DNA from 2 places in the Acidovorax sp. GW823-FHT05D11 genome. Region 2 is predicted to be linked to the other one. Evidence: predicted binding sites of a transcription regulator. Region 2 holds the regulator's gene; the other holds the start of a gene.
The links. The regulator FNR, encoded in region 2, switches genes on or off when oxygen is low (the NO sensors DNR and NnrR bind a similar motif). The targets are predictions, from matches to a motif close to TTGATNNNNATCAA.

Region 1 (15,818 bases), 1.6 Mb from region 2:
GGATGGGGGCCGCGATGGCGGGGGCCGACAGACCGGCGGTGGCCACCTGGTACAGCAGCGGCTGGAAGAGGTGGTGGTTGGTCTTGTCGACCAGGGTGATGTCCACGGCCGCGCCGCGCAGCGCCCGGGCGGCTTCCAGGCCGCCGAAGCCGCAGCCGATGATGACGACGCGGGGGCGGGACGAAGGGGTGGAGGCTGGGGTCATGCCCCCATTATTGGGGCACCGCCCGCGCCGCTTCAGGGAGGGCCCATGAACCCCATGTCCACCGGATAGTCGGGCCGGCCGGCGGCGGCGCCGAAGTGCGTGATGTTGGGCAGCACGCCGGCCATTTCGCTGTCGGCCACGCCAAACCACCTGGCCAGGGTGGCCGCGTACTGGTCCACCGAGGTGGTGGGCAGCAGGCGGCCCTGGCCCACGTGCCACTGGTCCTCGGGGGCCGCGGTGTTGGTGATGCTCACGGGCGGTGCGCTGCCGTAGAACGCCTTGCCCTTGACGGCGCCGCCCACCACCAGGTGGTGGCTGCCCCAGCCGTGGTCCGAGCCGTCGCCGTTGGAGCTCAGCGTGCGGCCGAAGTCCGACGCGGTGAACGCGGTCACCTTGTCGGCCACGCCCAGTTCCACCGTGGCGCTGTGGAAGGCGGTCAGGGCGTCGCTCACGCGCTGCATCAGCAAGGGCTGCTGCGAGATCAGGTTGTCGTGCAGGTCGAACCCGCCCAGCGACACCATGAATACCTGGCGCTTGCTGCCCAGCGCGTTGCGCGAGCCGATGAGGCGGGCCACCATCTTGAGCTGGTCGGCCAGCGAATTGTTGGCGGGGAACGGCGTGCCCAGCGTGGTGCCGGCCAGCGCGCCGGTGATCTGGCTTTCGGACGTGACCGCGCGGGTGGTCACGCGGGTGTACTCGTTCTCCAGCGTGTGCGCGCTGGGCTGCTGGATGAGCGCAGACAGCGCGCCGCGCACCGCGCTGGACCCGTAGACATTGTTCTTCACGCCGTTGATGGCCACGGCGCCGTTCGTGCTGACCTGGTATTGCAGGGCCGAGTCGCCCGAGAGGAACACCGCGTTGCCGGTGACGGCGATGCAGGTGAACAGCGAGTTGCCGTTGGACGAGAGCGCCAGGTCGCCGATGTTGCCGCCCCAGCCCACGGTGGAGCCCTCGGGCGAGGACGACTGCCACACCGACTGCTGGTCGTTGTGCGAGAACAGCTTGGGCGGGACGGGGTAGGCCTTGCGGTCGGGGCTGTTGTACTGCGCGCGCGTCAGGGGCACGACCAGCGGGCCGACGTTCAGCTGCACGGCGGCCTTGCCGCTGTTGAACAGGCCCGCCAGCCCGGTCATGGCGGGGTGCAGCGCGTATTGGCGCCCGTCGGGCAGCGGCGTGGAGGGGTTGAGCAGCGTGGGCGTGAGCGAGGCCTTGGGCAGCGCGATGCTGCCGCGGATGGCGCTGTAGCGGCCGTGGCTGGCGTCGTCGTAGGTGACCACGGTGTTGGCGTAGTCGTTGCCGCCATAGAGGAACACGCAGACCAGGGCCTTGTAGTCGTTGGCCGCGAAGGCGGCTGCCTCGCCCATCGCGGCGAGGTTCATCGCGAAGGGCAGGGCCGTGCCCGCCAGGCCCAGCTGGGTGGAGCGGCGCAGGAACGCGCGGCGGGTGTGGAGTTCGGGTTGAAGCAGGTGCATGGCGTGGCTTCTCGGGTGCGGTCCGGGCTTGTTGCTTATTTCTGGATGAGGTACTCGGCCGAGGCCATGACCAGGAAGACGGCGGCCGCCACGCGGTCGCGCCGGACGTTGTCCGCGCTGGCCGCGGTGACGTTGGTGGCCTTGAGCGCATCGGTGATGAGCTTGACGGTGCCGGCCGAGAGCTGGCCCGCGCACATGAGCAGGTTGATGCGCGCGACGAGCGCGTCCGCGTCGGCGACCAGCGCCAGTTCCTGCGCGTAGCTGGCCTTCAGGTCGAAGCCGTTGTTGGCGGTGCTGGCGTTGTGGGGCAGCTCCGGCGCGTTCACGAAGATGCCGTTGCGGATCACGCCCTGCATGAAGTTGAGGTAGCCGCCCACGCTGCTTTCGTTGACCAGCTGGAACTCTGGCGCCACCGCGCCATTGGCCGCCAGCGCGGTGGACGGCGGGATGTAGCCGGGCCGAAAGAAGTTGAACACCGAGGGCGAGCGCAGCGGGCTTTGCCCCAGCCGCGAGCCCGGGTCGCTGAAGTTGCCGATCTTCCAGCTGCCCTGGGCCGACTCCAGCCCGAAGGTGCGGCCCCACTGGACAAAGCGCAGCATGGGCTCGCGCAGCTTGCCAAACCCGGGCTGGGCGAGGCCGGCGGGCGCGCGCGCCTCGTCGTCGAGCAGGATGGCGCGGACCACCGCGCGCATGTCGCCGCGCACGCCGGCACCGTTGTTGTTGAAGGCGGCGGTCACGCGCGCCACGTAGGCGGGCGAGGGGTTGCTGGTGACCAGCCGCTGGATGAGCTGCTTGCCGATGAACGGGCCCACGTTGGGGTGGTTGAACAGGGTGTCCAGCGCCGTCTTGAGGGCCGCCGCGCCCGGCGTGCCGGCCGGGATGGTGGTGCCCAGGAAGGAGGCCGCCAGCGTGGAATGGCGCGACTCGGTGAGCGCCATCGGCAGGCGCGCGAAGGTGGTGCCGGGCACGACGCGCGTGGTTCCCGGCACGGTGGTCGGCGTGTTCTGCGACTGGTCGTAGTCGTAGCCGGTGAACACGCGCGCCAGGTTGGTCACGTCGCTTTGCGTGTAGCTGTCGATGGGCTTGCCCGCGCTGTCGCGCTGGGGCGTGCCATCGGGGTTGAGCAGCACCAGGCCGATCGACATGAGCTGCATCACCTCGCGCGCGTAGTTCTCGTCGGGCTGGCGGCCGGTGGCGGCGTTTTCCTTCTGGTTGCCGCGCGTATTGAGGTAGTAGCCCATGGCCGCGTTGAGCGTCACGTCCTGCAGCAGGTTGCGGTAGTTGCCGAACGCGTTGGCCACCAGCTGGTCCCAGTACCACGCGAGGGCATGGCTGCGCCAGCTCAGGTCCAGGCCCGAGAGCGACACCACGCAGATCTCCGACAGCGCGAGCGCCACCCGCTTGCGCACCCCGTCGCTGGACTGCAGGAGCTGGTGCCAGATCATGTAGTCGCCCGGGTAGGTGTTGTCGTAGTAGGCCGTGTCCTTGTTGACGTCGGCGTAGCCGCGCTGGTTCAGCCAGTCCCAGCCGCTCAGCGACGGGGGGGCGCTGAACTGGCTCTCCAGCCAGCTGGCGTAGGTGGTGGAGCGCAGGGCGGCGATGTCCGCGGTGGAGGCGGAGAACTGGGCCTGCAGCAGGAAGCGCGCGGCCTCCGCGTCCGTCAGCGGCGCCGTGTGGGTTGCGCCGGGCAGCGCGGAACCGGCGCCCGGGCTGGCTGTCGTGCCTTCTTCCCCGCCACCTCCGCCACCGCCGCAGGCCGCCAGCGCCGCGGATGCGGCCAGCCCGGCCAGCAGGGGAAGGGGGTTCTTCGTGTCTTGGGAAGAAACGGCGGTCGGCGCGGGGTGGCGCGGGCTGTCTTGTGCCTCGCCCGCAGTCTGCGTTGCGGGAGGCGCCTCGGAGGTGGTGTGCATGGATCGTGGGGGGTGAAGGTGCGCGTTCAAAACCAGCGCATTTCAGGACTTCACCACATGCCGTTGCGGCGTGGAAACACAAGCGTTACCAAACGAAACAGCTTGCTGGGAAGGGGCCGCGCGTAACAGTGGAGCAGTGATGGCAAATTGCAACACTTTGTTGGCCGCTGGCGAGGGGCGCCGCCCTCGCCGCCGCGCCCTGTCCTTCAGCCGCCGTAGTCCTGTGCTGACGCGTGCTGCGTGGCATGGCCTACGGTCCCCGCAGCGAATCATTTCTAGAGTCAATCCCATCGCATCACGCACCTGTTCCACGCATTCCGGGTGGATGGCTGACGCGAAATCTTTTCGAGGATGCACGCCATGAATGAAGACACCGTCAAGGGCAACTGGAAGCAGTTCAAGGGAAAAATGATCGAGCAGTGGGGCAAGCTCACGAATGACGATTTCGACGTCATCGATGGCAAGCGCGAACAGTTCCTGGGCAAGCTGCAGGAACGCCAGGGCATCGCCCGCGACGCGGCCGAGAAGCAGCTCAGCGACTGGCAGGCCCGCCACCCCGATTTCCGCTTCAACGACTGAGGCCACGGCCCCTTCGTTTCCCGGCCCCTCCCTTCCTATTTCTATCCATTACCGATCGAGGAGAAACCCATGAAATTCACCCGCACCCTGATGGCTTCTGTCGCAGCCGGCCTGCTGGCCACTTCCGCCTTCGCGCTGACGGACGCCGAATACAAGGCTGGCAAGGAACGCATTTCCGCCGACTACAAGGCCAGCAAGCAAAAGTGCGATGGCCTGCAAGGCAACGCCAAGGACATCTGTGTGAAGGAGGCCAAGGGCGCCGAGGACGTGGCCAAGGCCGAGCTCGACGCGCAGCACAAGCCCAGCCCCAAGGCCACCCGCAAGGTCGCCGACGCGCGGGCGGATGCGGCCTACGGCGTCGCCAAGGAAAAGTGCGACGACCTCAAGGGCAATGACAAGGACGTGTGCGAGAAGGATGCGAAGGCAGCCCGCGTGAAGGCCAAGGAAGATGCCAAGGTGGCCGAGACCCAGGCCAAGCCCGCGGACAACGCCGCCGAGAAGAACGCGGCGGTGGCCGAGGCCCGCAAGGATGCCAACGCCGAAAAGAACGATGCCGCCTACAAGGCCGCCAAGGAGCGCTGCGACGCGATGTCCGGCGACCTGAAGTCCAAGTGCGTGGATGACATGAAGCGCATGTACGGCAAGAGCTGAGCGCGCAGGGCCCCGGCCCGCGCCCACCCAGGAGCCCCGCCCCGTGCGGGGCTTTTTTCATGGGATGGCCGCGGCCTTGGGGCGGAACCCTGACCTGCATCAATATGCGGGCCGCCGCGAAAAACTAACCTCGCTCCCCTGTCTTTGACCTGGTGCACAAGGGGATTTGCATGGCTCAACTCGAATGGTCCGACGCCCTGGCCCTGGACCTGGCCCTGATGGACGACACCCACCGTGAGTTCGTCGACCTGCTGGCCGCCGTCGATGGCGCGGACGACGCGCGCCTGCTGGCTGCCTGGCAGGCGCTGGTGGAGCACACCGACCACCATTTCGCGCAGGAGGACGCCTGGATGGCCTCCACGCGCTTCGCATCGGGCAACTGCCACAGCATGCAGCACCGGGTGGTGCTGCAGGTGATGCGTGAAGGCACCGCGCGTGCGCAGCAGGGCGACCTCGCGGTGCTGCGCGTGATGGCCAGCGAACTGGCCCTGTGGTTTCCGCAGCATGCGCAGAGCATGGATGCCGCGCTGGCCCTGCACTTGCGCCGCGTGGGATTCGACCCCGTCTCGGGCGTGGTGCACGCCCCCGGGGCGCTGCCGGGCGAGCTGATCCACGGATGCGGCGGTGCGACCTGCTCGGAGGACGCCGGGGCTCCATCGCCCGCCGCCGCCTGCGCACCGCGGGAAGCGGTGGCCTGACCTTTCTCCCACCTGCCGGTGCGCCAGGCCCGGCCAGCCGCAATGGCCGGGGTGGGTAATGTGCTTCTGTTTTTATAGCGGCCAGCGCTTGCCAATCAAGCGATGGCGGCTATTTTCATCAAAAACCCGGCGCCGGGCACTCAGTGCCGCGGGCTGCGCGGCAGCAGCAGGCCCGCCATGCGCCATGACAGGTCGCGCAGCGCCCTGCGCAAGGCGGGGGAGTCGGTGGGGTCGCAGGCCGCATCGGGGGCGCCGCACGGGTGGTAGGCAGCTTCCAGCACGTGCTGCTTGGCGCTGAGCAGCGCCGCCCGGTCCTGCGCCCGCAGGGCCGCCGTCAGCTGATCGCGGTGGCGCTGCACGCGCTCGGCTTCCGCCGGGGTCAGCGTGGGCACGGGTGCGCCGGTGCATGCCGCCGGGTCCGCCAGGTGCTGCGCCCAGGCTGTCGGCGCGGTGTGCGTTCTCATGCGGCCTCCGCGCGGGGTGCGGTGGGGCGGGCGGCGGGCGGGGTGGGGCGGCTTGGCGCGCCGCCTTGCGACAGCCCGTACCAGTTCACCTTGCGCGTGAGCACCATCACGGCCGCCAGCACCAGGAAGAGCGCGATGGCACCGACGACCAGCGCCGTCTGCTCCAGCTGCAGCAGCAGGTACAGCAGGCCATACAGCAGCGCGATGCCGGCCCCCAGGGGAATGCCACGCGCCAGGCTGCCCAGCATGTGGCTGGCGTAGTAGGCCAGCAGCAGCACGCAGGCGGTCGCCGCCACGGCGTAGGAGGCGCCGAACGGCAGGTGCTCCGACAGGCTCACGAGCAGCAGGAAGAAGCTGCACAGCGCGCTGCCCACCAGCAGGTACTGCACGGGGTGCACGCGCAGTTTTTTCATCAGCTCAAACAGGCCCACGGCCACGAAGGTGAGTGCGATGAACAGCACGCCGTACTTGGTGGCGCGGTCGGAGAGGGAGTAGGGGTTCACCGGGTCGACGAAGGCCACGCTGAAGCTGTCCGCGCAGTCGCCCGGCGTGGCGCCGGAGGGCGCGTCGTCGCCGCGGGCGCCGTCGTCCGCGCCCCCCAGGCAGATGCGCTTGCCGTGGGCGACATCGGCCTGCGCCGTGGTGGCCAGCGACGACAGTCGCCATTGCGCCGAGAAGCCGGTCTTCTTGACTTCCCGCTCCGATGGCAGGAAGCGCCCCGCGAACGAGGGGTGCGGCCAGCTGCTGGTCATCACCACCTCGGTGCTGCCCCCCAGGGGCACGATGGCCAGGCGCTCGGTGCCCACCAGTTCCAGGTCCAGCGTGGCGGTCAGGCCATCGGCCTTGCCGCGCACCGATTCGGGCAGCACGGCGTGCAGGCCCCGGCTGTAGGTGGGGTGGAAGGTGCCGGGCTTGAGGGCCAGGGCCTGGTCCGCCAGCGTGAGCTGCGCCGTGCGGATGCCGCGCGCGTCGCCCACGGCCATCATCGCGATGGGCGCGCCGCAGTGCATGCGCGAGTTCTTCATGGTGCTTTGCGGCTCGAGGCTGGCCAGCGACCCCCACTGCGCCGTGACGTGGGCCTTGAGGTTGTAGGTGTTCACCTTGTGCAGGCCGCGCGCGCGCTCCTCCATCGCCGCGCCCGTGCTCAGCTTGAGCTGCTCGGGCATGGCCGTGAGCAGGAACTCGCGGCGCTGCTCCACCATGCGGCGCTCGTCGCCCTTGCCGGTTTCCACGTCCCAGGTCTCCACACAGGCGCTGTGGATCATGGGGCCCATCAGCGTCTGCGGCCCGGCCAGGCTGTCGGCCACGCTCTGCGCGGTGAGGCTGCGGTAGCGCTGGCGGTCGCGCACCACGTTGTCGATCATGCCCAGGCCAAGGAGCAGCAGCAGGGTGACGGCCGCGAGCGCGGCCAGTTTGGTGAACAGGGGGTGCTTGAACAAGAGGTCCTCCACAAGTGAATGTTGTGGAGGCAGTGTTGTGGGCCGGTGTGAGGGCGCTATGAAGTTTGTGAGGCCAGTGTGAAGTCTGGTGCCGCGCCGCCATGACCTGCCAGGTCATCGACGGCCGCGCCCCTTGCGCCTACAACCACCGCTTCACAACAAAGGGGCTGGCATGCGCCATGTGGTCGCGGTGATTCTGGGGGTGGTGGCGGTGGTCCACGCCCTGCCCGTGGTGGGGGTGCTGGGGGCGGGCAGGCTGGCGCAGCTGTACGGCACCCCGGTGCCGGATGCGGGGCTGGAGCTGCTGCTGCGGCACCGGGCCGTCCTGTTCGGGCTGCTGGCCGCCTTCATGGGGTATGCCGCCATGCGCCCCGGACTCCATCGGCTGGCCCTGGTGGCGGGGCTGGTGAGCGTGGTGTCCTTTCTGCTCCTGGCGTGGCTGCAGCGGGGCAGCGGCCTGGGCGCCCCGCTGGCCGTGGTCGTGCGGGTGGATGCGGTGGCGCTGGCCCTGCTGGTGGCGGGGGTGGCCGTGCACCTGCGCCAGCGGAGCTAGGCCGCGGCAAAGTCCAGCGTGGCGCGCAGCCCCGGTGCGGTGTTGCGCACCACCAGCTGCCCCCCGTGCAGCGCCATGACGCGCCGCACGATGGCCAGGCCCAGGCCCGAGCCGCTGCGCTCGCCCCCCGGGCGCGCCGTGGTGAAGAAGCGCTCGCCCAGGCGCGGCAGCGCGTAGTCGGGCACGCCCGGGCCGCTGTCCTGCACGGCCACGCAGCTGCCTTCCAGCTCCACCTGCACGGTGCTGCCCTGCGGGGCAAAGTCGATGGCGTTGTCCAGCAGGTTGGTGAGCGCCAGCGTCACCAGTTCGGCTTCCCAGGGGCCGCTGCTTCCCGTGCCGGCCAGCGCGAGCGTGATGCCGCGCTGAGCCGCGCGCGCGCGGGTCTGGCCGATGGCGGCGCGGGCGCAATCGTGCAGGGCCACGGGCGCGCGGCCTTCGGCGTGCTGGCGTTGCTCCAGCTTGGACAGTTCCAGCAGCCGGTCGATGATGCGCTGCAGGCGCTCGCTTTGCTGCACCACCTGGGTGGCGAATTCGGCGCGGTCCGCGGCGGGCAGGTCGTCCTGCAGGAGTTCGCCCGCGCCCCGGATGGCGGCCACGGGGCTCTTGAGCTCGTGCGTGAGGGCGCGCACGTAGCCCTCGATGTAGTCGCGCCCTTCCAGCCGGGCGCGCATGCGGTCCATGGCGCGGGCCAGGTCGCCCAGCTCGCCGGGCACCTGGGGCACGGCCAGGGCCGCCATGGGCGGGGTGTCGGGGTCGCGGTGTTCGCCGTCGGCCGGCCCCTGCACGCTCAGGGCGTAGTCGCGCAGGCGGCGCACGTTCCACACCATCCACAGCGTCACGGCCACGCCCACGGCGGCCGAGAGCGCCAGCAGCAGCAGCCCGCCCATGAACACCTTGCGCTCGGCGCGGTCGATGAAGCGCTGCACGGTGCGCGTGGGCTTGGCCACGGTCAGCACGCCGGCGATCTCATTGTTCACGTAGATGGGGGCCGCCACGTGCATCACGCCGCTGGTGTCGTCGCCCTCCACGTCGCGCGTGGAGCGCGCGCCGTACTCGCCGCGCAGCGTGCGGGCCACGTCGCGCCACCGCGAATAGTCAGCGCCAATGGCGCGGTTTTCGGAGTCGAACAGCACGCGCCCCGTGGTGTCGGTCACGTAGATGCGGTAGTCCAGCGACTGCTTGGAGAAACCCCAGATCGCGGCGTCGATGGGCCGGCTCGCATAGCGGCGCACGTGCTGCGCGAACGGGCTGTGCTGGCCCGTGCCGTCGGACAGCCGGCCGGCCGCCAGGTCCTCGCTGGCCAGCTCGGCCAGGATGTTGGCCGTGTCCACCATCATGTCCTCCATCACCTCGCGCACGCTGGGCTTGATCTCGGCCATGAACACGCGCAGCACGAAGAACGCGGCGATGCCGTTGATGAGGAAAAACGCAAAGAGCAGGCGGATGCCGAGGCGCATGGATCTGTGGGGTCTGCTTCAAGAACAATATCTGTCAGCGCTTGATGGGCAAGCGCCAGTGGCCCATTTGGTTTCAGACGTCAAGGCAGTAGCCCATGCCGCGGTGCGTGCTGATGTACTCGCGCGCCGGGTCCACTTCGCGCAGCTTGGCGCGCAGGGTCTTGATGTGCGTGTCCACCGTGCGGTCGGTGCTGTCGCTGTCGTCGCCCCAGGCGGCGGCCAGCAGCGCGTCGCGCGAGTGGATGCGGCCCGCGCCGCGCAGCAGGCACGACAGGAGGCGGTATTCGCGCCGCGTCAGCGGCAGGGGCTGGCCGTGCAGGCTGATGCGCTGCCCGGCCTCGTCGTCATGGAACAGGCTGGCCGTGGCGGTGGGCGCCGCGGCGAGGCGGGTGCCCGCGCGCCGCAGCAGGGCCTTCACGCGGGCCGCCAGCTCGCGCGGGCTGAAGGGCTTGGCCAGGTAGTCGTCGGCGCCCAGCTCCAGGCCCAGCACGCGGTCGATCTCCTCGCCATGGGCGCTGAGCATGAGCACGGGAACGGCCGCGGTCTGCGGGGCGCCGCGCACATCGCGCAGCAGGTCGAGCCCGCTGCCGTCGGGCAGGCCCACGTCCAGCACCAGGAGGTCAAAGCGGTGCGAGAGCATCTGCTGGCGCGCGTCGTGCACCAGCAGGCTGTGCGTCACGGACAGCCCGTCGCGTTCCAGCGCGTACGCCACGGTGCGGGCGATGGCGGGGTCGTCCTCCAGCAGCAGAAGCCTTGCAGACATGCCTAGTCGCCCCTCGTGCTGCGAGACACCCGCGGCATACGAAACTGGCACGGTCGCGGCCGGGAAGGCCGCCGAAGGCGATTCAGGGGGTGCTCCATCTCAGCGGGAGATGAGGATGGGAAAGAGCTTGCCCAGCCCGTCGGCCATCACTTCCACGGCCAGCGCGGCCAGGATCAGGCCCATCAGCCGGGTCATCACGTTGATGCCGGTCTTGCCCAGCACGCGCGCGATCGGGTCGGCCAGCGCGAAGCACACGGCCGTGGCCAGGGCGATCACCACGCCGTAGCCCACCAGGGCGGCATGCTGCCAGAAGGTCTGCGCGCGGTCGGCGTAGATCACCACGGTGGACATGCTGGCCGGCCCGGTGAGCAGCGGGATGGTCAGGGGCACCACGGCGATGCTGCTGCCCGCGGCGGCCTTCTCGGCGCCTTCCTCGTATTCGTTGGTGCTGGGCTTGGCCTCGGCGGGCTGGGCGTTGAGCATGTTCATCGCGCTGATGAGCAGCAGCATGCCCCCGCCCACCTGGAAGCTCTGCAGCGAGATGTTGAAGAAGTCCAGGATCTGCAGGCCCAGCAGGGCGCAGGCGGCGATCACGCAGAACACGCTGAAGCTCGCCACCTGGATGGTGCGCCGCCGCTGGGGGTACGAGAAACCCTGCGTGTAGTGGATGAAAAAGGGAACGATGGCCAGCGGGTTGACGATGGCCAGCAGGGTGATCAGGGGTTTGAGGTCCATCAGGGCGCTCCGGGAGGCAGGGGGCAGGGCGGTGGATCGGGCTGGGCCCGGCAAGGCAGCGCACAGGCGCCGCCGCCGGGCTGCTGTGCGCGAGTATGCGGTGTTTTTGGCGCGGTTTGGCGCCCGCGCATGCTGCACCGCAGCGCTCTAGCGCCCGCCCGAGACGTCCATCAGCGTGGCGGTGGTGTAGCTGGCGGCGGGCGACATCAGCCACACGATGGCCTCGGCCACCTCCTCGGCCGTGCCGCCGCGCAGCATGGGCACCTGGTGCGAGAGGTCGCGCACGCGGTCGGGCAGGCCGCCGCTGGCGTGGATGTCGGTCTCGATCAGGCCGGGGCGCACGGCGTTCACGCGGATGCCGTCGGCGGCCACCTCGCGCGCCAGCCCCAGGGTCATGGTGTCGATCGCGCCCTTGGCGGCAGCGTAGTCCACGTACTGGCCCGCCGCCCCCAGCCGCGCGGCGGCGCTGGACACGTTGACGATGCTGCCGCCGGCCCCGCCGTGGCGCGTGCCCATGCGCAGCACGGCCTCGCGCGCGCAGACGAAGCTGCCGATCACGTTGATGTCGAACATGCGCTTGAGGCGCGCCACGCCCATCGCCTCCACCCGCGCGGGCACATCCACCACGCCGGGGTTGTTCACCAGGGCCGAGAGGCGGCCCAGCTGCGCGTCCACCGTGCGGAACATGGCCATCACCTGCGCCTCGTCGGCCACGTCGGCCTGCACCGCCAGGGCGCGGCCGCCCTGGGTGGCGATGGCGGCGACCACGGCCTCGGCGGCGCGCGCGTCGCGGGCGTAGTTGACGGCCACGGCCCAGCCCTGGCGCGCCGCCAGCCGGGCGGTGGCCGCGCCGATGCCGCGCGACCCTCCGGTGATCAGTGCTACTTTGTGGGTGTGGGTCACTGCAAGGACTCCTCTGAAAATGGCCCGCATTTGAACAGAGGTCCGCTCAGCGGCCAGAATGGCGCGTTCAGCGGGCGCCGGGACCGGCGCGTGGGGGAGCCCCGGCACCCGCGCTGGCCGCATGCCCCCGAGTCACACATCAGTCCATCAACGCAGCAAGGAGTCAATACCATGGGTCAATTCGTCAATCTGACATCAAGCGATGGTCTCGCCGTGCCCGCCTGGGTGGCGCAGCCCGATGCGGCGCCGCGCGGTGCGATTGTGGTGCTGCAGGAAATTTTTGGCGTGAACTCGCACATCCGCGCGGTGGCCGACCGGTTTGCCGCGCGCGGCTACCTGGCCGTCGCACCATCGACGTTTCACCGCGTGCAGCAGGATGTGGACATGGGCTACACCGGCGACGACATGAAGGCCGGCATGGGTCTGAAGGCCGCGGTCGAGGCCTTGCCCGCGCCAGGCGTGATGCCCGACATCCAGGCCGCCATCGACTACGCCGCGCAGCAAAGCGGCCGCAAGGTCGGCATCGTAGGCTTTTGCTGGGGCGGCCTGTTGACCTGGCGCGCGGCCTGCACGCTGAGCGGGCTGTCGGCGGCCGTGCCTTATTACGGCGGCGGCATGACCTCTGCCGACGAAGCAGCGCGCCACCCGCAGGTGCCGGTGCTGGCGCACTTCGGCCAGCGCGACCACTACATCCCGCTCGACACCGTGCAGGCATTTGCCCGTGCCCATCCCGAGGTCGAGGTCCACATCTACGACGCCGACCACGGCTTCAACTGCGACCAGCGCGGCAGCTACGACGAGCCTTCGGCCATGGCCGCGCGCGACCGCACGCTGGCGTTCTTCGACAAACATCTCGCCTGAGGGGCGGCACCATGGCCGCCCCGCTTCAGAGTATGAAGCCTTTTTGGCATCTGGCGCTTGCTGGTAAGGCGCTGGTAGCTATCGGTTTGATAGCGTTCGGGGTCCAGCCTCATGCGGCCGACTATCCCGGGCCGCTGTTCGACGCCCACCTGCACTACAACGAAGAGGCGTGGGACGGCAAGAACGGCCCGCACCCGCCGGCCGACGTGCTGGGCCGCATGCACAAAAGCGGCGTGCGGGCCATCGTGGCCAACTCCCGGCCCAACACCGGCTCGCTCACGCTGGCCGGCCTGCGCGAGACGCGCGAGGCCGGCGTCGCCGTGGTGCCCTTCGTGCGGCTGTACCGCAGCCGCGCCGACTACACAGGCTGGTTCGCCGACGAGAGCATCTACGCCATGGTGCAGGCCGAGCTGGCGCGCGGCACGGCGGCCGGGCCGTACCGGGGCATCGGCGAGTTCCACCTGTACGACAGCGCCAATGCCGACGGCCCGGTGGCCAGGAAGCTCATGGCGCTGGCCGAGGAGCGCGACCTGGTGGTGCTGGCCCATGTGGACGACGTGGCCATCGACAAGCTCATGGCGCACACCCCCACGCAAGGGCGCAAGCTGCGCCTGATCTGGGCGCACACGGGCATCGGCGGCGCGCCGGCCGAGCGGGTGGACGCGCTGCTCGCGCGCTACCCCGGCCTCGTGGGCGAACTCTCGTACCGGCCGGGCCTGGTGTGCGACGACGACCAGCTGTGCCCCGCGTGGCGCGCGCTGCTGCTCAAGTACCCCACGCGTTTTGTCGTGGGCTCCGACACCTGGGTGAACCAGCGCTGGCAGCACTATGAAAGCCTCATGCAGGGCTACCGCACCTGGCTGGGCGGCCTGCCCGCCGATGTGGCGCGCAAGGTCGCGTGGGACAACGGCGCCGGCCTGTTCGGCGTGGCGCGGCCCTGATCGATCCCCGCGCGGTCCGCGCATCCTCCTCTTTTTCAGGCCACCGGTCCCCCCGCACAACACCATGCTCGAGCTTCACCACGCCCCCAGCAGCGCCGCCATGGTGCCGCACATCCTGCTTGAAGAGCTGGGCACGCCCTACGCGCGCGTGCCCGTGGACATCGGCCAGCGCGCCCACCAGGCGCCCGCCTATCTGCGGCTCAACCCCAACGGGCTGGTGCCCGTGCTCACCGACGGGGACCTGGTGCTCTACGAGACGGCCGCCATCACCCTGCACCTGTGCGACACCCACCCCGCCGCGGCCCTGGCGCCCGCGCTGGGCACGGCGCAGCGCGCGCAGTTCTACAAGTGGCTGATGTGGCTCACCAACACGCTGCAGGCGACGCTCATCGTGTACTTCTATCCCCACCGCTGGGTGGACGAGGGCCATGAGGCCGGTATGCTGGAGCTGCAGCGCCACGCGGAGCTGCGCATCGACGGCCTGCTGGCGCAGCTGGACGCCGAGCTGGCCCGCCACGGCGGCCCGTGGTTCCTGGGCGCGGGCTACAGCGCGCTCGACGCCTACATGTTCACGCTGTGCCGCTGGACCCGCAACTTCCAGCGCACCGCGCCGGCCCGCAGCCGTCCCCACCTGGGGCCGTACCTGCGGCGCATGCTGGAGCGCCCCGCCGTGCAGCGGGTGCTGTTCAACGAGGCGCTGGCCGAACCCTTCGTCTGACGGCGGCGGGCAGGCGCGCTCCCCTACCTGCTCGTGCGCGCCAGATAGCGCTTGCGCCAGAACACCAGCACCAGCGCCACGGCGATGAACGCCATCGAGCCCATCGCCCACCAGAAGCCGTTGGCCTTGTGGATCAGCGGAATGAACTCGAAATTCATGCCGAAGATGCCGGCGATGAGGTTCAGCGGCAGGAACACGGCGGTGAGCGCCGTGAGGGTGCGCATGATGTCGTTGGTGCGGTTGCTCTGCACGGAAAAGTGCATCTGCACGGCGGTCTCCGTGCTCTGCTCCAGCCGCCGTACGTGGTGCACCACGCGCTCGATGTGCTCCAGCACGTCGCGGCTGCGCACCTTGAGCAGGTCCAGCTCGCGCAGGCCGGCGGGGGTGTCGGGCAGGGCCCAGGTTTCGAGGGCGTCGATCCAGTCCTGCACGGCGGTGCGCTGGTCCTCGCAGATTTCATCGAGCTTGTGCAGCGCCAGCCGCGCCTCGAGCAGCGAGCTCCAGTTCACGTAGCGGGCGCGGGGCTTGAGCAGTTCGGTCTGCCAGTGGTCCAGCTGGCGCGTGAGTTCGCGGCGCAGGTCCAGGTAGCCGTCCACCATGAGGTTGACCACGCGCAGCATCAGGTCGGCCGGGCTGGTGGGCCGGCGCGCCCCGGGCACGGGGCTGCTGCGGCCCTCGCTCGCGGGGGCGGGCGTGGCGGCCAGCAGGCGCGCGGCATATGCATCGCGCACGGCGCAGTCCGTGGGGTGCACCGTCAGCAGCAGCTGGTCGAACACCGCGAAGCCCACGGGGCTGGTGTCGATGCGGCGCAGCACCGGCGGGCCGGCCCGCCTGAGCGGGGAGGCGGCGTCGCCGGGCTGCCCCGCCTCGGCCTCCGGGCCGCCGCCCTGCGCGGTGGCCAGCCGGCGGAACACGAGCAGGTCGTACTGGGAGGTGTAGTCGTAATGCGAGGGAAGCTGCGCGTTCAGCAGGTCGGAGACATGCAGGTCCACCAGCTGCAGCCCCACCAGGGTCTGCAGGCTCGCCTGGATCTCGGCCAGCCGCGCCTGGAAGGCCGGGCGCGCGCAGGCGATCCAGACAAAGCCCTGGGCAGGCATCTGCGTGGGCAGCTCGGCCAGCTCCTGCACGCTGCCGCTGTGGATGTGAAAAATGCGCATGCGACCCCGGGTAGCAATAAAAAGTGCTTCTGGCGCTTGTCCATCAAGCGCTAGCAGCTCTTATTTTCGGAGCAAGCGCGCGGCATCGCGCGCAAAGTAGGTCAGCACGCCGTCGGCGCCCGCGCGCTTGAAGGCCAGCAGCGACTCCATCATCACCGCGTCGTGGTCCAGCCAGCCATTGGCGGCGGCGGCCTTGATCATGGCGTACTCGCCGCTCACCTGGTAGGCGAACGTGGGCACATTGAATTCGTCCTTCACGCGGCGCACGATGTCCAGGTAGGGCATGCCGGGCTTGACCATCACCATGTCGGC
Region 2 (15,818 bases):
TGGTGCTGGAGGGCATGCACTGCGCGGCCTGCGCGCTCACCATCGAAGACGCGCTGCGCGCCGTGCCGGGCGTGCAGCAGGCCGATGTGAGCGCCGCCACGCGGCGCGCGCGCGTGGTCTGGCACCCGGCGCAGGTGCGCCCCTCGCAGTGGATGCAAGCAGTGCACAAGGCCGGCTACCGCGCCATGCCCGCCATGGACGCCTTTGCACGCGAGCAGCGCCTGCGCGAGAGCCGCCGCGCGCTGTGGCGCTGGCTGGTGGCGGGTTTTTGCATGATGCAGGTCATGATGTACGCGTGGCCGGCCTATGTGGCACAGCCGGGCGACCTCACGCAGGAGATGGAGCAGCTGCTGCGCTGGGCTTCCTGGGTCATTACCTTGCCGATGGTGGTCTTTGCGTGCGGCCCCTTCTTCTCCAGCGCGCTGCGCGATATCCGGTTGCGCCGCGTGAGCATGGACCTGCCCGTGGCGCTGGGCATGGCCATCACTTTCGCGGTGAGCACGGCCGGGACCTTCGACCCCACGGGCATCTTCGGGAAAGAGGTGTACTACGACTCGCTGACCATGTTCGTCTTTTTCCTGCTCACGGGGCGCTGGCTCGAACTGCGCCTGCGCGACCGCACTGCCGGCGCGCTGGAAGCCGTGATGAACCGCCTGCCCGACAGCGTGGAGCTGCGCTCGGCGGATGGCAGTTTCGTGCGCGTGGCCACACGCCGCTTGGCCGTGGGGGACACGATCCGCGTGCTGCCGGGCGAGGCCTTTCCGGCCGATGGGCGCATCACCCGGGGCAGCACCCAGGCCGACGAATCCCTTCTGACGGGAGAGTCCACCCCGGTGGCGCGGCCCGTGGGCAGCGTGGTCACGGCCGGCAGCTACAACCTGCAGGCGCCGGTGGAGGTGCAGGTGGAGGGCACGGGCGGGCAGACGCGCTTCGCGCAGATCGTGGCCTTGATGGAAAGCGCGTCGCTGCAGAAACCCCGGCTGGCACAGCTGGCCGACCGCATCGCGCGGCCGTTCCTGGTGGCGGTGCTCGCGGCCGCGGCCCTGGCGGCCGCGTATTGGTGGCCCTCCGATCCTGGCCATGCGCTGATGGTGGCGGTGGCGGTCCTCATCGTGACCTGCCCCTGTGCACTGTCCCTGGCCACACCGGTCGCCATGCTCACGGCGGCGGGCACGCTGGCGCGCCATGGCGTGCTGGTGCGCAACCTGCAGGGCCTGGAGGCCTTGGCCCGTGTGGATACCGTGGTGTTTGACAAGACCGGCACGCTCACGCGGGACGGCATGGCATTGCAAGCCGTGCATGCCATCGAAGGATGGACGGCACGGGGCGCGCTGGCGCTGGCGTCCGCCTTGGCGCGCCAATCGATGCATCCCGCATCGCGCGCCGTGGTGGCCGCCGCTGGCGCGCAGGACGACGGGCGCTGGATCGTGAGCGGCCTGCAGGAGGAAGCCGGGCTCGGCCTGGTGGCCGTGGCGCGGGATGGCCTGGGCGCGGAGCCTGCCCGCACGTTCCGGCTGGGCTCCGCCCGCCATGCGGGCGTGGCGCCGCAGGACGGCGCCGCACTGCAGGTGGTGCTGTCGGAACAGCGCCCCGACGGGCGGGTGCTGGAACTGGCGCGCTTCGACCTGGTGGAGGCTCTGCGCGCCGAGGCCCCGGCCGTGGTGACGACGTTGGCGGATGCCGGCCTGGCGGTGCAGTTGCTGTCCGGTGACCGGGCCGTGTCGGTGCGGCGCGTGGCTGCGCAGGCGGGCATAGCGCAGGCGGCGGGGGAGTGCACGCCCCAGGGCAAGCTGGCCGCGTTGCAGGCGCTGCAGGCCGGCGGCCACCACGTGGCCATGGTGGGCGATGGCATGAACGATGGCCCGGTGCTGGCAGGCGCTCATGTGTCCTTCGCGTTTGGCCGCGCCGTGCCGCTGGCGCAGGCGCAGGCCGATTTTGTCGTGCTGGGCGACAGCCTGGCGCTGGTGCCGCAAACGGTGCTGCTGGCGCGGCGCACCCTGCGTGTGGTGCGCCAGAACCTGTGGTGGGCCGCGGGCTACAACGCCCTGTGTGTTCCATTGGCCGTGGCGGGTTTCATGCCCGCCTGGCTCGCCGGGCTGGGAATGGCGCTGAGTTCGCTGCTGGTGGTCCTCAATGCCGCGCGCCTTGCACGAGATCTTCCGCCGTTGTCTTCCTCGGGCGCGGCGCCGCTGCCGCCAGAGGGTGCTCCGGCCATTGAAATCACCAAGACAACGCTGAAGGCCGCCTGATGGACATTCTGTACCTGCTGATTCCGCTGTCCGTGGTGCTGGTCTTGATGGTTCTTGCAGGACTGTGGTGGGCGGTTCATCACGGCCAGTTCGAGAGCGTCGAGCAAGAAGGTGAACGGATTCTCCGAGACGATTGACTTGTGTCAATGCCCTGAAAAGCTGGCTGCAACAAACTCTTACTGCAATACAAAGAGGTGCCCGATGGATTCTCCAAAAACAAATGCTGCGCACTACAACGACACGGTGGTGCGGCAGTTTTCTATCATGGCCGTGGTATGGGGGGTGGTTGGCATGCTGGTGGGCGTCATCATCGCCGCCCAGCTGGCCTGGCCTGAACTCAACTTTGGCATACCCTGGCTCAGCTACGGGCGCTTGCGCCCCCTGCACACCAACGCGGTGATTTTTGCGTTTGGCGGCTGCGCGCTGTTCGCCACAAGCTACTACGTGGTGCAGCGCACCAGCCAGGTCCGGTTGTTCGCCGGGCCGCTGGCGGCGTTCACGTTCTGGGGCTGGCAGCTGGTCATCGTGGCCGCCGCCATCAGCCTGCCGCTGGGCTACACCTCCGGCAAGGAGTACGCCGAGCTTGAATGGCCCATCGACATCCTGATCACGCTGGTCTGGGTGTCCTACGCCATCGTGTTCTTCGGCACCATCGGTGTGCGCAAGGTCAAGCACATCTATGTGGCCAACTGGTTCTTCGGTGCGTTCATCCTGGCCGTGGCATTGCTGCATGTGGTCAACAGCGCAGCGATTCCCGCCGGCTTCATGAAGAGCTACTCGGCCTATGCGGGCGTGCAGGATGCGATGGTGCAGTGGTGGTATGGCCACAATGCCGTGGGCTTCTTCCTCACGGCGGGCTTCCTCGGGATGATGTACTACTTCATCCCCAAGCAGGCAGGCCGTCCCGTGTACAGCTACCGCCTGTCCATCGTCCACTTCTGGGCGCTGATCTTCACCTACATGTGGGCCGGTCCCCACCACCTGCACTACACCGCGCTGCCCGACTGGACGCAATCGGTGGGCATGGTGTTCTCGCTGATTCTGCTGGCCCCCAGCTGGGGCGGGATGATCAACGGCGTGATGACGCTGTCCGGCGCCTGGCACAAGCTGCGCGACGACCCGATCCTGCGCTTCCTGATCGTGTCGCTGTCGTTCTACGGCATGTCCACCTTCGAGGGCCCGATGATGTCCATCAAGACCGTCAATGCCCTGAGCCACTACACCGACTGGACCGTGGGTCACGTGCACTCCGGCGCCCTGGGCTGGGTGGGCCTGATCTCGATGGGGTCGCTGTACTACCTGGTTCCCCGCCTGTTCGGCCGCGAGAAGATGCACTCCATCAAGGCGATCGAGCTGCACTTCTGGATGGCCACCATCGGCATCGTCCTGTACATCGCCGCCATGTGGATCGCCGGCGTGATGCAGGGCCTGATGTGGCGCGCCATCAATCCCGATGGCACGCTCACCTACACCTTCGTCGAGAGCGTGAAGGCCACGTACCCCTTCTATGTGATCCGTGTGGCTGGCGGCCTGCTGTATCTGGGGGGCATGGTGGTCATGGCCTGGAACGTGTGGGTGACAGCGATCTCGGGCCGTTCGGTCAAGGTTGCCATTCCAGCCGTGAATGCGGCGCACGCCTGAGCCGAAGGAGATAACCCATGTCCAACAACAATCCATCTTCTTCGACCGGCTTCTCCCACGAGAAAGTCGAGACCAACAACTTCCTGATGATCGTGCTGATCCTGCTCGTGATCGCCATTGGCGGCCTGGTGGAGATCGTGCCGCTGTTCTTCCAGAAGTCCACGACCGAGGCGGTCAAGGGTGTGGAGCCCTACAACGCCATGCAACTGGTGGGCCGCGACATCTATATCCGCGAGGGCTGCTACAACTGCCATTCGCAGATGATCCGCCCCTTCCGCGCCGAGACGCTGCGCTACGGCCACTACTCGGTGGCGGGCGAGTTCGTGTACGACCATCCCTTCCAGTGGGGCAGCAAGCGCACCGGACCCGACCTGCACCGCGTGGGCGGCAAGTACAGCGATGAGTGGCACCGCATCCACCTGAACAACCCGCGCGACGTGGTGCCCGAGTCGAACATGCCCGCCTATCCCTGGCTGGAAAAGAGCGCGGTGGACCCCGCGAGCGTTGCGCCGCGCATGAAGGCGCTGCGCACCGTCGGCGTGCCCTACACGGACGAGCAGATCGCGGCATCCGCGGCCGACGTCAAGGGCAAGACCGAGATGGAGGCGCTGGTCGCCTACCTGCAAGTCATGGGCCGTGCGCTCAAGTAAAGGAGGTTCGCAATGGACATCACCACCATGCGCATCGTCGCCACGCTGGCCTCGATGGCCTGCTTCGTCGGCATCTGGGTCTGGGCCTACCGGGGCCGCAACAAGGCCCGGTTTGACGAGGCCGCTCGGCTGCCCTTTGAACAAGATTGACCCCCACCAGAACGAGAACACCCCATGAGTGACTTCACCAGCAATTTCTGGTCGGTCTTTGTGACCACGCTGACCCTGGTCGGCATCATCGCCTGCGGCATCCTGCTATGGATGGCAGGCCGCAAGAAGGTGATGGCCACGGCCGACAACACCACGGGCCACGTCTGGGACGAGGACCTGGTCGAAATGAACAACCCCCTGCCGCGTTGGTGGGTCTGGCTGTTCGTCATCACCATCGTCTTCGGCTTCGGCTACCTGGCCGCCTACCCAGGCCTTGGCAGTTTCACCGGCAAGCTGAACTGGACGCAGAAGGGCGAATACGAAGCCGAGATGGCCAAGGCCAAGGCTGAACTGGAGCCGCTGTATGCCCGTTTCGCCTCGATGAAGCCGGAAGACGTGGCCAGGGACCCGCAGGCCCAGGCCATTGGCGAGCGCCTGTTCATGAACAACTGCGCTCAGTGCCATGGTTCCGACGCGCGCGGCAGCAAGGGTTTCCCCAATCTGGCGGACGGTGACTGGCTCCATGGCGGGGCGCCCGAGAAGATCCGTGAAACGATCGAGAAGGGCCGTGTGGGCAACATGCCTCCCATGGCGGCCGCAGTGGGCACGCCCGAAGACGTGCGCAACCTGTCGCACTATGTGCTGAGCCTGTCGGGCAGCCCGCACGATTCGCTGCGTGCTTCGCTGGGCAAGTCCAAGTTCACGGCATGCGCGGCCTGCCATGGCATGGACGGCAAGGGCAACCAGGCGCTGGGTGCCCCCAATCTGACCGACGACGTCTGGCTGCATGGCTGGGGCGAGGCGGCCATTACCGCCATGGTCAACAACGGCAAGGTCAACCAGATGCCGGCCCAGGCCGACAAGTTGACGGAAGCGCAGATCGGCGTGCTGTCTGCGTACGTATGGGGCCTGTCCAACGGCAAGCAGGCTGCCGCGGTGCGCTGATCCGGGCCGGGTGGCGCGCCCCCTGGCGCTGCGCCCGGCTTTTTGCCCCATTGCTGAAGACACACCAAGCCAATAGGTCGACACCACCATGAAGCCACCCAGCGGGCCAGCCCGCAAGGTCATTCCGATTGCACCGGTTGCATCCGATGCCTCGTCCGAGGGCGAGATCGTCTCCTTGTACGAAGCGCAGAAGAAGATTTACCCGCGCTCCATCAGTGGCCTGTTCGCACGCTGGCGCTGGGGCATGGTGTTTCTCACGCAGCTGGTCTTTTACGGCCTTCCCTGGTTCGAGTGGGGGCAGCGCCAGATGGTGCTGTTCGACCTGGGGGCACGGCGGTTCTATATTTTCGGGCTGGTGCTCTATCCGCAGGACTTCATCTATCTCACGGGCCTGCTCATCATCTCGGCGCTGTCGCTTTTCCTGTTCACGGCCGTGGCGGGGCGGCTGTGGTGCGGTTTCGCCTGTCCCCAGACGGTCTACACCGAAATGTTCATGTGGATCGAGCACAAGATCGAAGGCGATCGCAGTGCCCGGTTGCGGCTGGACAACGGGCCCTGGAGCTTCGAGAAGATCCGCAAGAAGTTTCTCAAACAGGTGGTATGGATCACCGTGGCGCTGTGGACGGGGTTCACGTTCGTGGGCTATTTCGTGCCCATTCGTGAGCTCGGCGCGGAACTGCTGGCGCTGCAGGGCAACTGGCAGATATTCTGGGTGCTGTTCTACGGCTTTGCCACGTATGGCAATGCGGGCTACATGCGCGAGCAGGTGTGCAAGTACATGTGCCCCTACGCGCGCTTTCAGAGCGCGATGTTCGACCGGGACACCCTGATCGTGAGCTATGACGTGGAACGCGGCGAGCCGCGCGGCCCGCGCAACAAGACGATCGACCACAAGGCCAAGGGCCTGGGTGACTGCATTGACTGCACCCTGTGCGTGCAGGTGTGTCCCGTGGGCATCGATATCCGCAAGGGCCTGCAGTACGAGTGCATTGGCTGCGGACTGTGCGTGGATGCGTGCAACACGGTGATGGACAAGATGCACTACCCCCGGGGGCTGATCCGCTTTTCCACGCAGAACGGCGTGGCGCAGCGCTGGAGCCAGTCGCAGATCCTGCGGCGCGTCCTGCGGCCTCGCGTGCTGATCTACACCGCCGTGCTGGTGGCACTGTGCGTGGGCATGATGGCCAGCCTGGTCACCCGCACGCCGCTCAAGGTGGATGTGGTGCGCGACCGCGCGGCCCTGTCGCGCATCGTGGCGGGCGGCAAGCTGGAGAATATCTACCGCCTGCAGATCATGAACGCCACCGAAGGCCCCCAGCGCTACCGCATCGGCGCCCGCGGCCTGGACGGGCTGGAGGTGGCCTCTGAAGCCGAGGTGGACATTGGCCCCGCGGAGTCCCGGTGGGTGGCCGTGCGCCTGCAGATACCGTATGGCTCCGCGCCCCCGGGCTCCCATGCCGTGCAGTTCGATGTGCAGGCGGTGGGCGCTGCGGCCCATGTGACCGAGAAGTCCGTATTCCTGGTGCCCCGATGAGGCGACGTGCACCCCGGTGCACGGCCCCGGGGACGTTGTATGACCGAGAAGATTTTTGAGGAGCAAGCACCCATGCCATCCAATCCAGCCATCGGCTCCGCCCCCGCCACCGCTGCGCCCTGGTGGAAATTCGGCCACGTCTGGCTGATCATCGCCGGCCCTGCCATCGTCATCGTGGCGGGCTTTGTCACGCTGTGGCTGGCGATTTCGCGGCCAGACCCCGTGGTCGCCGAGGACTACTACCGCCAGGGCATCGAAATCAACAAGACGCTGGAGGCTCCGGAGAAGAGCCTGGCCCCGGCTATGAAGGGCCGCAACCACGCGGCGACACCGGTTCAGGACCAGCCACGCTGAAACCCCTGGCCGAGCAGCGGGTCTGCGCGGCCTTACCAGGAGACAACCCCGATGTGGACGCAACGCCTGATGTGGATTGCATGGCCCGCCTTTCTGATGGCGGGCGCGATGGAGATGCTGGTTTTTGCGATGGTGGACCCGCAGGACCTGCATTGGTTCGGGCAGCCGCTGGCCCTGTCGCGCCAGGGCGTCTACACGCTCGCGTTCTTTGCGTTCTGGGCCATCACCATGGCCTCCAGCGCGTTGACCACGCTGCTGGCAATGTCGCCCTTTGAACTCAACCGCTGCCCCGTGCCCGAAGGCGAGCGCCCTGATGATTGCCGAAAGACATCATCCTGCCCTTGAACAGCGCACCGGCCGGGCTCCGGTGGCAAGGCGTTGCCGGGACGGGCGGACCTGGCTCGCCTTGCTCAGTGGCAGGCGGACTGGTTGTTCACGATGCGCTTGAGCGCGTCGGTCTCGAGGATGCGGACATGGCGCTGCTTGACTTCGACAATGCCTTCTTCCACAAACTTGGAGAAGGTGCGGCTCACGGTCTCGAGCTTGAGGCCCAGGTAGCTGCCGATCTCCTCGCGCGTCATGCGCAGCACCAGCTCGGACTGCGAGAATCCGCGGGCGTGCAGGCGCTGCACCAGATTGAGCAGGAACGCTGCCAGGCGCTCCTCGGCACGCATGCTGCCCAGCAGCAGCATCACGCCGTGTTCGCGCACGATCTCGCGGCTCATGATCTTGTGCACGTGGTGCTGCAGCGCGGTGACCTCGCGGGACAGTTCCTCGATGCGGTCAAACGGCATGACGCAGACCTCGGCGTCTTCCAGGGCCACCGCATCGCAGGTGTGGTGGTCATTCACGATGCCGTCCAGGCCGATGATCTCGCCCGCCATCTGGAACCCCGTGACTTGGTCGCGTCCGTCCTCGGTGGCCACGCAGGTCTTGAAAAAGCCGGTGCGGATGGCATAAAGCGAGGTGAACGACTCACCATTGCGAAACAGCGTGCCGCCGCGCTTCACCTTGCGGCGAACTGCAACGACCTCGTCGATGCGGTGCAGTTGCTCTTCGCTCAGGCCCACCGGCATGCACAGCTCGCGCAGGTTGCAATTGGAACAGGCGACTTTGATGGTGAGCGGGTTCATAGGCACAGGGCGGAGTTAGGTTTCGAGCATACCGCCCGATGGCCGAAGAGGGAGTCTCTTGGAGGGCGGGCAGGCGACTGACATGCATCAAATTGTCGCTGTTCCGGCCACTCCATCACTTGATTCATGTCAAGGACATGGGGAGCAGCTTACGGCACAGTCAAGGTGTACGCAAGGATTCGCCCCATGACCGCTGTTTCGCCTGACCTGCTGCGCCGTTTTGACGTACCAGGCCCCCGCTATACCTCCTATCCGACGGCCGACCGGTTTGTGGAAGCCTTCGGCCAGGAGGACTACGCCCTCGCCCTCGAGCAGCGCCGCATGGGCACCCTGACCAAGGCGCTGCCCTTGTCCCTGTATGTGCACATCCCCTTTTGCGAGTCGCTGTGCTACTACTGCGCCTGCAACAAGATCATCACCAAGCACCACGACCGGGCTGAAGTCTATCTGCGCTATCTCAGCCGCGAGATCGATCTGCACACGGCGCACTGCGGCACGGGCCAGGTGGTGAGCCAGCTGCACCTGGGCGGCGGCACTCCCACCTTCCTGTCGGACGATGGCTTGCGGGAACTCATGGCGATGCTCCAGCGCAGCTTCACCCTGGCGCCGGGCGGGGAGTACTCGATCGAGGTGGACCCCCGTACCGTCAATGCCGACCGGCTTGCCGTGCTCGCGGAGCTTGGATTCAACCGGCTGAGTTTTGGCGTGCAGGATTTTGACCCCGAGGTCCAGAAGGCGGTGCACCGCATCCAGCCCGCCGAACAGGTGTTTTCGCTGGTGGAATCCGCGCGCTCGCTCGGCTTCGAATCGATCAATGTGGACCTGATCTACGGGTTGCCGCGCCAGACGCCGGAGTCGTTCGACCGTACGCTGGCGCAGGTGGTTCAGTTGCGGCCTGATCGCATTGCGCTGTATGCCTATGCCCACCTGCCGGAGCGGTTCAAGCCCCAGCGCCGCATCCTCTCCGCCGAACTGCCCGCAGCCTCCGGCAAGGTGTCGATGCTCTCCCGTTCGCTCGACGCGTTCATGGGCGCCGGCTATGTGTATGTGGGGATGGACCACTTCGCGCTGCCGGAGGACTCGCTGGCCGTCGCCAAGCGGCAGGGCCGCCTGCACCGTAACTTCCAGGGCTACAGCACCCAGCCCGACTGCGACCTGATCGGCCTGGGCGTGTCGGCCATTGGCAGGGTCGGCGCCACCTACAGCCAGAACGCCAAGACCCTGGATGAGTACTACGACCTGCTGAACCAGGGGCGTCTGCCCGTGGTGCGTGGCTTGGCCCTGACGCGGGACGACCTCGTGCGCCGCGCCGTCATCATGTCCTTGATGTGCCAGGGAGAACTGCTGTTCGAGCCCATGGAACAGGCCTGGCTTCTCGATTTTCGGCACTATTTCTCCGCCGAACTGGCGCAACTCGACACCATGGCCGAGCAGGGGCTGGTCAAGGTGAGGCCCGACGGTGTCGAGGTCACGGCCATGGGCTGGTTCTTCGTGCGCGGCATCGCCATGGTTTTCGACCGATATCTGCAGGCAGACCGCAACCGCGCGCGTTTTTCACGCATCATCTGAATCCCATGCTTGCAACGGTTGCCTCGACTGCCTTGTTGATGGGGCTCGTTGGCGGGTCCCATTGCCTGGCCATGTGCTCGGCACCTTGTGGCGCCGTGGTGGGGCAGGGGAGCGCGGGCTGCGCATCCGCCCCGGGCGCCGGGGCGCCGGCGGAGGGGGCTCCCCCGAAGGTGCAGGCGGTGCGGTGGGCACCGCGCGGTGGCGTGGCCCGGCGGGCCGTGGCCTTTCATGCGGGCCGCCTGACGGGATATGCGCTGGCGGGCGGGCTGGCCGCCCTGGCCATGGACAGCCTGGCGTGGCTCACTCAGCAGACCATGGCACTGCGCCCGGCGTGGACCTTGATGCACGTCGCGGTGATGGCGTGGGGGCTGATGCTGATGGTCCAGGCGCGGCAGCCGCTCTGGGTGGAGCAGGCGGGCCGTGGCGTGTGGGAGCGCGTGAGGCCTCTGGTCCGTGCACCGGGGGGCATTCTTGCCGCGGGGTTTCTCTGGGCGCTGATGCCCTGTGGCTTGCTGTATTCGGCGCTGCTGGTGGCTGCCTTGAGCGGAGGGCCCCTGGAGGGCGCATTGTCCATGGCGCTTTTTGGCATTGGCAGCGGCGTCTGGCTGGTCGGCGGGCCCTGGGCCTGGACGCGGTTGCGGGCCCGGCTCAACACCGTGCGCGCGGACTGGGGGACGCGCGCCGCCGGTGGCCTGCTCTGCGCGGTGGCAAGCTGGGCACTGTGGATGGACCTCGTCTACAAACCCTCGCTGTGGTGCCGCTAGCGTGCATTCGCGCCGCGGCGGCCTGAGGGCGCGGCGGTCTCGGTAACCCACATCCCCATGAGGGGGATTGCCCCGCCCCGCGCCTTCGGGCAGGCAAGTGTTGCCGTGCCGCCGCGGCGCGGGTGGGCTCCTTCGACAAGGCCTTCGAACTGGCGATAATCTGTGTAACTATTGGTGGCATTCACGTCTCCATGTTTCGCGCGCCCCGAAGTGAACTCCTCCATCCTCATCGATATCAGCCAACTGCGCGTCGGCATGTACATCCAGCTCGATGTGGGCTGGATGCACCATCCGTTCCCGGTGAGCAGTTTCCGGGTGGCATCGGCGGACCAGATCGCGACGTTGCGGGAACTGGGGCTCACCGAGGTGCGATACGTCCCCAAGAAAAGCGATCCGGAGCAAAGAGAGCTGGTTCCGGCCGCCTGGAGCGTGCCGGAGATGACGGTGCCCTCGGCCCAGGGACCGGATGCCCCCGGCGCCACGGCCACCGTGGACCCGGAGGCGCAGCGCCGGCGCGAATTGCTGGAGGCGCAGAACCGCACCTTGGCGGCCTGCAACCAGCGGTTCGGAGAGGCCACCCGGCAGTACCAGGCACTCGAACGCGTTGCGTCCGAGCACCCGGACCAGGCCCGCACCAAGGGCGATGCGCTGGTGGCTGGCTGCGTGTCGGAACTCCTCGAGAACGGTGACTCCGTCATCCGGTTGCTGTCGGAGGGCGTTGGCGAGCGCAATGCCCTGCACCCCATCAACGTGATGGTGATCTCCCTGCTGCTGGGCCGTGCCCTGGGCATGAAGAGCTCCGAGCTGCATGATCTCGGCATCGCGGCCCTGATCCATGACCTGGGCAAGCTCAAGCTGCCGCCGAACCTGCGCCAGCCCACACCCTCGATGATCCCCATGGAGCGAACGCGCTACGAGTCCCACGTGGGCGAGTCCGTGGCATTCGCCACGCGCATGGGGCTGCCCGAAGCGGTGCTGACGGCCATTGCGCGGCATCACGAAATGGCCGACGGCAGCGGGTTCCCCCTGCGGCTGTCGGGGCCTGACCTGGGACGGGCGGGGCAGGTGCTGGCGCTGGTCAACCGGTACGACCGCATGTGCAACCCGGCCAACGGCGTGGATGCGCTCACGCCCCACGAGGCGTTGTCCGTCATCTTCGCGCAGCTCAAGGCGCGCTTCGATTCCGTGGTTCTGGGGGCATTCATCCGCATGATGGGGGTGTACCCGCCGGGCTCCATTGTCCAGTTGGTCAATGACCGCTATGCGATCGTTGCCTCGGTCAACTCGTCGCGGCCCCTGCGGCCCAAGGTCATCGTGCACGATTCCCGTGTGCCCAAGGACGAAGCACCGATCCTGGACCTGGAAACGGTGCCCGAGCTGGGCATCCGGCGCAGCCTCAAGCCCGCGCAGCTGCCGCGCGATGCGCTGGGCTATCTCTCTCCCCGTCAGCGCATCTGTTACTTTTTCGAGCGTGCGGTCAGTCCCGGCAATGAAGAGGCAGGTTCGTGAGGGTTTCGCAATCCCACGGCTGGCTTGACGCGCTGCAGGAAGCCGTCTGGCTTGTCGATGAGGCCAGCCTGCTCATCCTGCACGCGAATGCCGCCGCGCAGCGGCTGGTAGGGACCCCCGTGTCCGCCATGGTCGGTGCATCGGTGCTTGGCCTGGCCACCACGCCGCAGGACCAGGCGTTCTGGGGGGAGCCGGCCGAGGTGGTGGCGGGCGGCATCCATTCCCACACCCGTCTTCTGCGTGCGGATGGCACGCTGGTGCCCGTGGACCGGCAGGTAAGCCGCGTGCCCTGGGGGGCGGCGGGCGGCGATACGGTGTACATGCTGACCATGCTGGACCGCAGTGCCCAGGAGGCCACCGAGCGCGAACTGGAAACCCTGCTGTCCGAACTGCGCGCAACCCTGGACTCCGCGGCCGACGGCATGCTCGTCTGCAGCCTTGATGGCCGGGTGCGGGCGTTCAATCAGCGCCTTGCACAGCTGTGGAACATTCCGCGCGACCTGCTCCTTGAGCGTGACGACGGGGCGGTGTATGCCCACATGGCCACGCAGGTGAACGATGCGGCGGCCTATTCGGAGCGCCTGGCCGCGATTGCGCGCGAGCCGATGCAGGAGAGCACCGACATCCTGGTGCTGCGCAACGGCGCGGTGCTGGAGCTGCGCACGGTCCCCCAGTTCAGCCAGGGGCGGCCGGTGGGGCGTGTGTACTCGTTCCGGGACATCACCCGGCAGACCGAGATACAAGCCAGCCTGCGCCTTGCCGCCAGGGTGTTCGAATCCAGCCTGGACGCGATCTTCATCGCCGACAGCCAGCACCGGGTCCTGCGCATGAACCCGGGATGCGAGCGCCTCGTGGGCCCGTCGGCCAAGTCGTTCGAGGGCAACACGGCGGCCTCCCTCTTTGGCGGCGGCCCCGATGCGGCGTTCATGGAACAGGTGCTGCAAGGTTGGTCCAGCGAAGGCTTCTGGGAAGGCGAACTGTGGCTTCCCCGGGACAACGGGACCTATTGCGCGGTGCAGCTGTCGTGGGTGGCGTTGCGCGACGACGAGGGGCGGCTGGTGCAGAGCATCGGCTTCATGCGCGACCTGACGCTGCAGCATGCGGCCCAGAAGCGCATCGAAGAGCTGGCGTACAGCGATGTGCTCACAGGGCTGCCCAACCGGCTGCTTCTGTCGCAGCGGGTGGACACGGCCATCCAGGGCGCCCGCCAGAGCGACACCGGTTTCGCGATCCTGTTCCTGGACCTCGACCGTTTCAAGATCATCAATGACTCGCTGGGCCATCCCTTTGGCGACCGGGTGCTGCAGCTGGTGGCCGAGCGATTGCAGGCCTGCCTGCGCCAGACGGACATGCTGTGCCGGCTGGGCGGGGATGAGTTCGTCATCTATCTGCACGGTGGGGATGCCGTGGTGGCCGAGAGCGTAGCGCGCCGCATCCTGGACGACATGCTCAAGCCCTTCATGCTCGACGGCATGGGTTTCTCCATCCAGTGCAGCATCGGCATGGCGCTGTACCCGCAGGACGGGGCCACGCTGGACGACCTCATCAAGCAGGCCGATACCGCCATGTACCGCGTCAAGGAGCGCGGCCGGGGCAGCTATGGCTTCTACCAGCCGCAAATGAACGCCAACCTGCTGTCGCGCATGCAGATGGAGCATGCGATGCGCCAGGCGCTGGGGCTGGACCGCATGGCGGTGCACTACCAGCCGCAGGTCAACATGGCCACGGGGCGCATCACGGGCGCCGAGGCCCTGATCCGCTGGACCGACCCTGAATTCGGCGCGGTCTCGCCCGGGCAGTTCATCCCCCTCGCGGAGGAGTCCGGCTACATCGTCACGCTGGGTGCCTGGGTCATGGAGCAGGCCGTGCGCGAGGCGGCGGTGTGGATGCACAGCGGCATGCCCATCATGATCTCGGTGAACGTGTCCGCGCTGGAGTTTCGCCAGCCCGATTTCGTGGACCGGATCACGCGCCTGCTGGCGGTGCACCAGCTGCCGCCCACGCTGCTGGAGCTGGAGCTGACCGAAACCATCCTGCTGCAGGATGCGCAGGAGATGGAGCAGCGCCTGCGCGTGCTGGCCGGCCTGGGCATTGGCCTCGCCATCGATGATTTCGGCACGGGCTATTCCAGCCTGGCGTACCTGAAGAAGCTGCCGATCCACAAGCTCAAGATCGACCAGTCGTTCGTGCGCGGGCTGCCCGACGACGATGGCGACCGGGCCATCGTGAGCGCGATCATCAGCATGGGGCGCGCCATGCATGTGGAGGTGGTGGCGGAGGGCGTGGAAACCGAAACCCAGCAGGCGGTGCTGCTTCAGATGCAATGTGACCACTACCAGGGTTTTCTGTGCGCGCCCGGGCTTCCTGCCCACGAGTTTCGTGCCCTGCTGGGCAAGCCGCTGCCCTTGAAGGCGCAGGGCCGGCGCAATTCCGTCCAGACCTAGGCGCGCGAGGCCAAGGGCTTCGCACCACCGCCTTGGCCACCATCTCCGCTGCCCTTGCGCCGTGACCCCACGGCAGAGCCTCAGGATCAGGAGGCCGCGATGCCCTTCCAGAGCATGTAGGCCGCCAGGCCGAAGAGCAGGGATGCGAACACGCGCTTGAGTTGCTTGACCGGCAGGCTGTGCGCCGCCCTGGCGCCCAGGGGCGCGGTGAGCACGCTGCAGGTCGCGATCACCGCCAGGGCGGGAAGCCAGATGTAGCCCAGCGATGCCGGGGGCAATCCGCTCACGTTCTGGCCGCCAATCACGTAGCCCACCACGTTGGCGAGGGCGATGGGAAAGCCGAGCGCGGCGCTGGTGGCCACGGCATTGTGGATGGGCACGTTGCACCACGTCATGAACGGCACGCTCACGAAGCCGCCGCCGGCACCCACCAGCCCCGACAGGAACCCGATCACGCCGCCCGCCGCCACCTGCCCCGCGCCGGCAGGCATCTGGCGCGAGGGGGCGGGCTTCTTGTCCAGGAACATCTGAGAGGCCGAAAAACTCACGAACAGCGCGAAGAAGATCGCCAGGAACGAGCCCTTGAGGAGCGCGAACACGCCCAGGCTGGCGATGAATCCACCGAGCACGATGCCGGGCGCCAGGCGCTTGACGATGTCCCAGCGCACTGCGCCACGCTGGTGGTGCGCGCGCACGCTGGAGATCGAGGTGAACATGATCGTCGCCATGGAGGTCGCGATGGCCATCTTCACCGCGAGGTCCGGTGCCACCTTCTGGGCACCCAGGATGTACGTCATGAACGGCACCAGCAGCATGCCGCCGCCGATGCCGAGCAGGCCGGCCAGAAAGCCGGTTGCCAGGCCCAGTACACCGAGT

Region 1: AC3RCE_RS01960 (hemerythrin domain-containing protein) is a predicted target of FNR. The motif match lies at 4,907-4,920, and genes of this name have one in related genera.

What each region holds. Positions count from the first base shown of each region.
Region 1 covers NZ_CM179502.1:419,647-435,464, forward strand. Annotated here, with positions in the region: gene AC3RCE_RS01935 (NAD(P)/FAD-dependent oxidoreductase) at 1-205, opposite strand, end outside; gene AC3RCE_RS01940 (DUF1501 domain-containing protein) at 238-1,677, opposite strand; gene AC3RCE_RS01945 (DUF1800 domain-containing protein) at 1,713-3,587, opposite strand; gene AC3RCE_RS01950 (CsbD family protein) at 3,948-4,166, shown strand; gene AC3RCE_RS01955 (hypothetical protein) at 4,236-4,817, shown strand; gene AC3RCE_RS01960 (hemerythrin domain-containing protein) at 4,988-5,515, shown strand; gene AC3RCE_RS01965 (hypothetical protein) at 5,656-5,979, opposite strand; gene creD (cell envelope integrity protein CreD) at 5,976-7,418, opposite strand; gene AC3RCE_RS01975 (phosphopantetheine adenylyltransferase) at 7,591-7,971, shown strand; gene creC (two-component system sensor histidine kinase CreC) at 7,968-9,428, opposite strand; gene creB (two-component system response regulator CreB) at 9,502-10,191, opposite strand; gene AC3RCE_RS01990 (MarC family protein) at 10,291-10,926, opposite strand; gene AC3RCE_RS01995 (SDR family oxidoreductase) at 11,074-11,829, opposite strand; gene AC3RCE_RS02000 (dienelactone hydrolase family protein) at 12,001-12,690, shown strand; gene AC3RCE_RS02005 (amidohydrolase family protein) at 12,723-13,631, shown strand; gene AC3RCE_RS02010 (glutathione S-transferase family protein) at 13,696-14,349, shown strand; gene AC3RCE_RS02015 (magnesium transporter CorA family protein) at 14,373-15,506, opposite strand; gene hemB (porphobilinogen synthase) at 15,567-15,818, opposite strand, start outside.
Region 2 covers NZ_CM179502.1:2,047,945-2,063,762, forward strand. Annotated here, with positions in the region: gene AC3RCE_RS09390 (heavy metal translocating P-type ATPase) at 1-2,249, shown strand, start outside; gene ccoS (cbb3-type cytochrome oxidase assembly protein CcoS) at 2,249-2,386, shown strand; gene ccoN (cytochrome-c oxidase, cbb3-type subunit I) at 2,451-3,890, shown strand; gene ccoO (cytochrome-c oxidase, cbb3-type subunit II) at 3,908-4,540, shown strand; gene AC3RCE_RS09410 (cbb3-type cytochrome oxidase subunit 3) at 4,553-4,690, shown strand; gene ccoP (cytochrome-c oxidase, cbb3-type subunit III) at 4,715-5,635, shown strand; gene ccoG (cytochrome c oxidase accessory protein CcoG) at 5,724-7,169, shown strand; gene AC3RCE_RS09425 (FixH family protein) at 7,242-7,523, shown strand; gene AC3RCE_RS09430 (hypothetical protein) at 7,575-7,868, shown strand; gene fnr (fumarate/nitrate reduction transcriptional regulator Fnr) at 7,934-8,656, opposite strand; gene hemN (oxygen-independent coproporphyrinogen III oxidase) at 8,843-10,225, shown strand; gene AC3RCE_RS09445 (sulfite exporter TauE/SafE family protein) at 10,231-10,989, shown strand; gene AC3RCE_RS09450 (cyclic di-GMP phosphodiesterase) at 11,200-12,498, shown strand; gene AC3RCE_RS09455 (sensor domain-containing protein) at 12,495-14,942, shown strand; gene AC3RCE_RS09460 (sulfite exporter TauE/SafE family protein) at 15,029-15,818, opposite strand, start outside.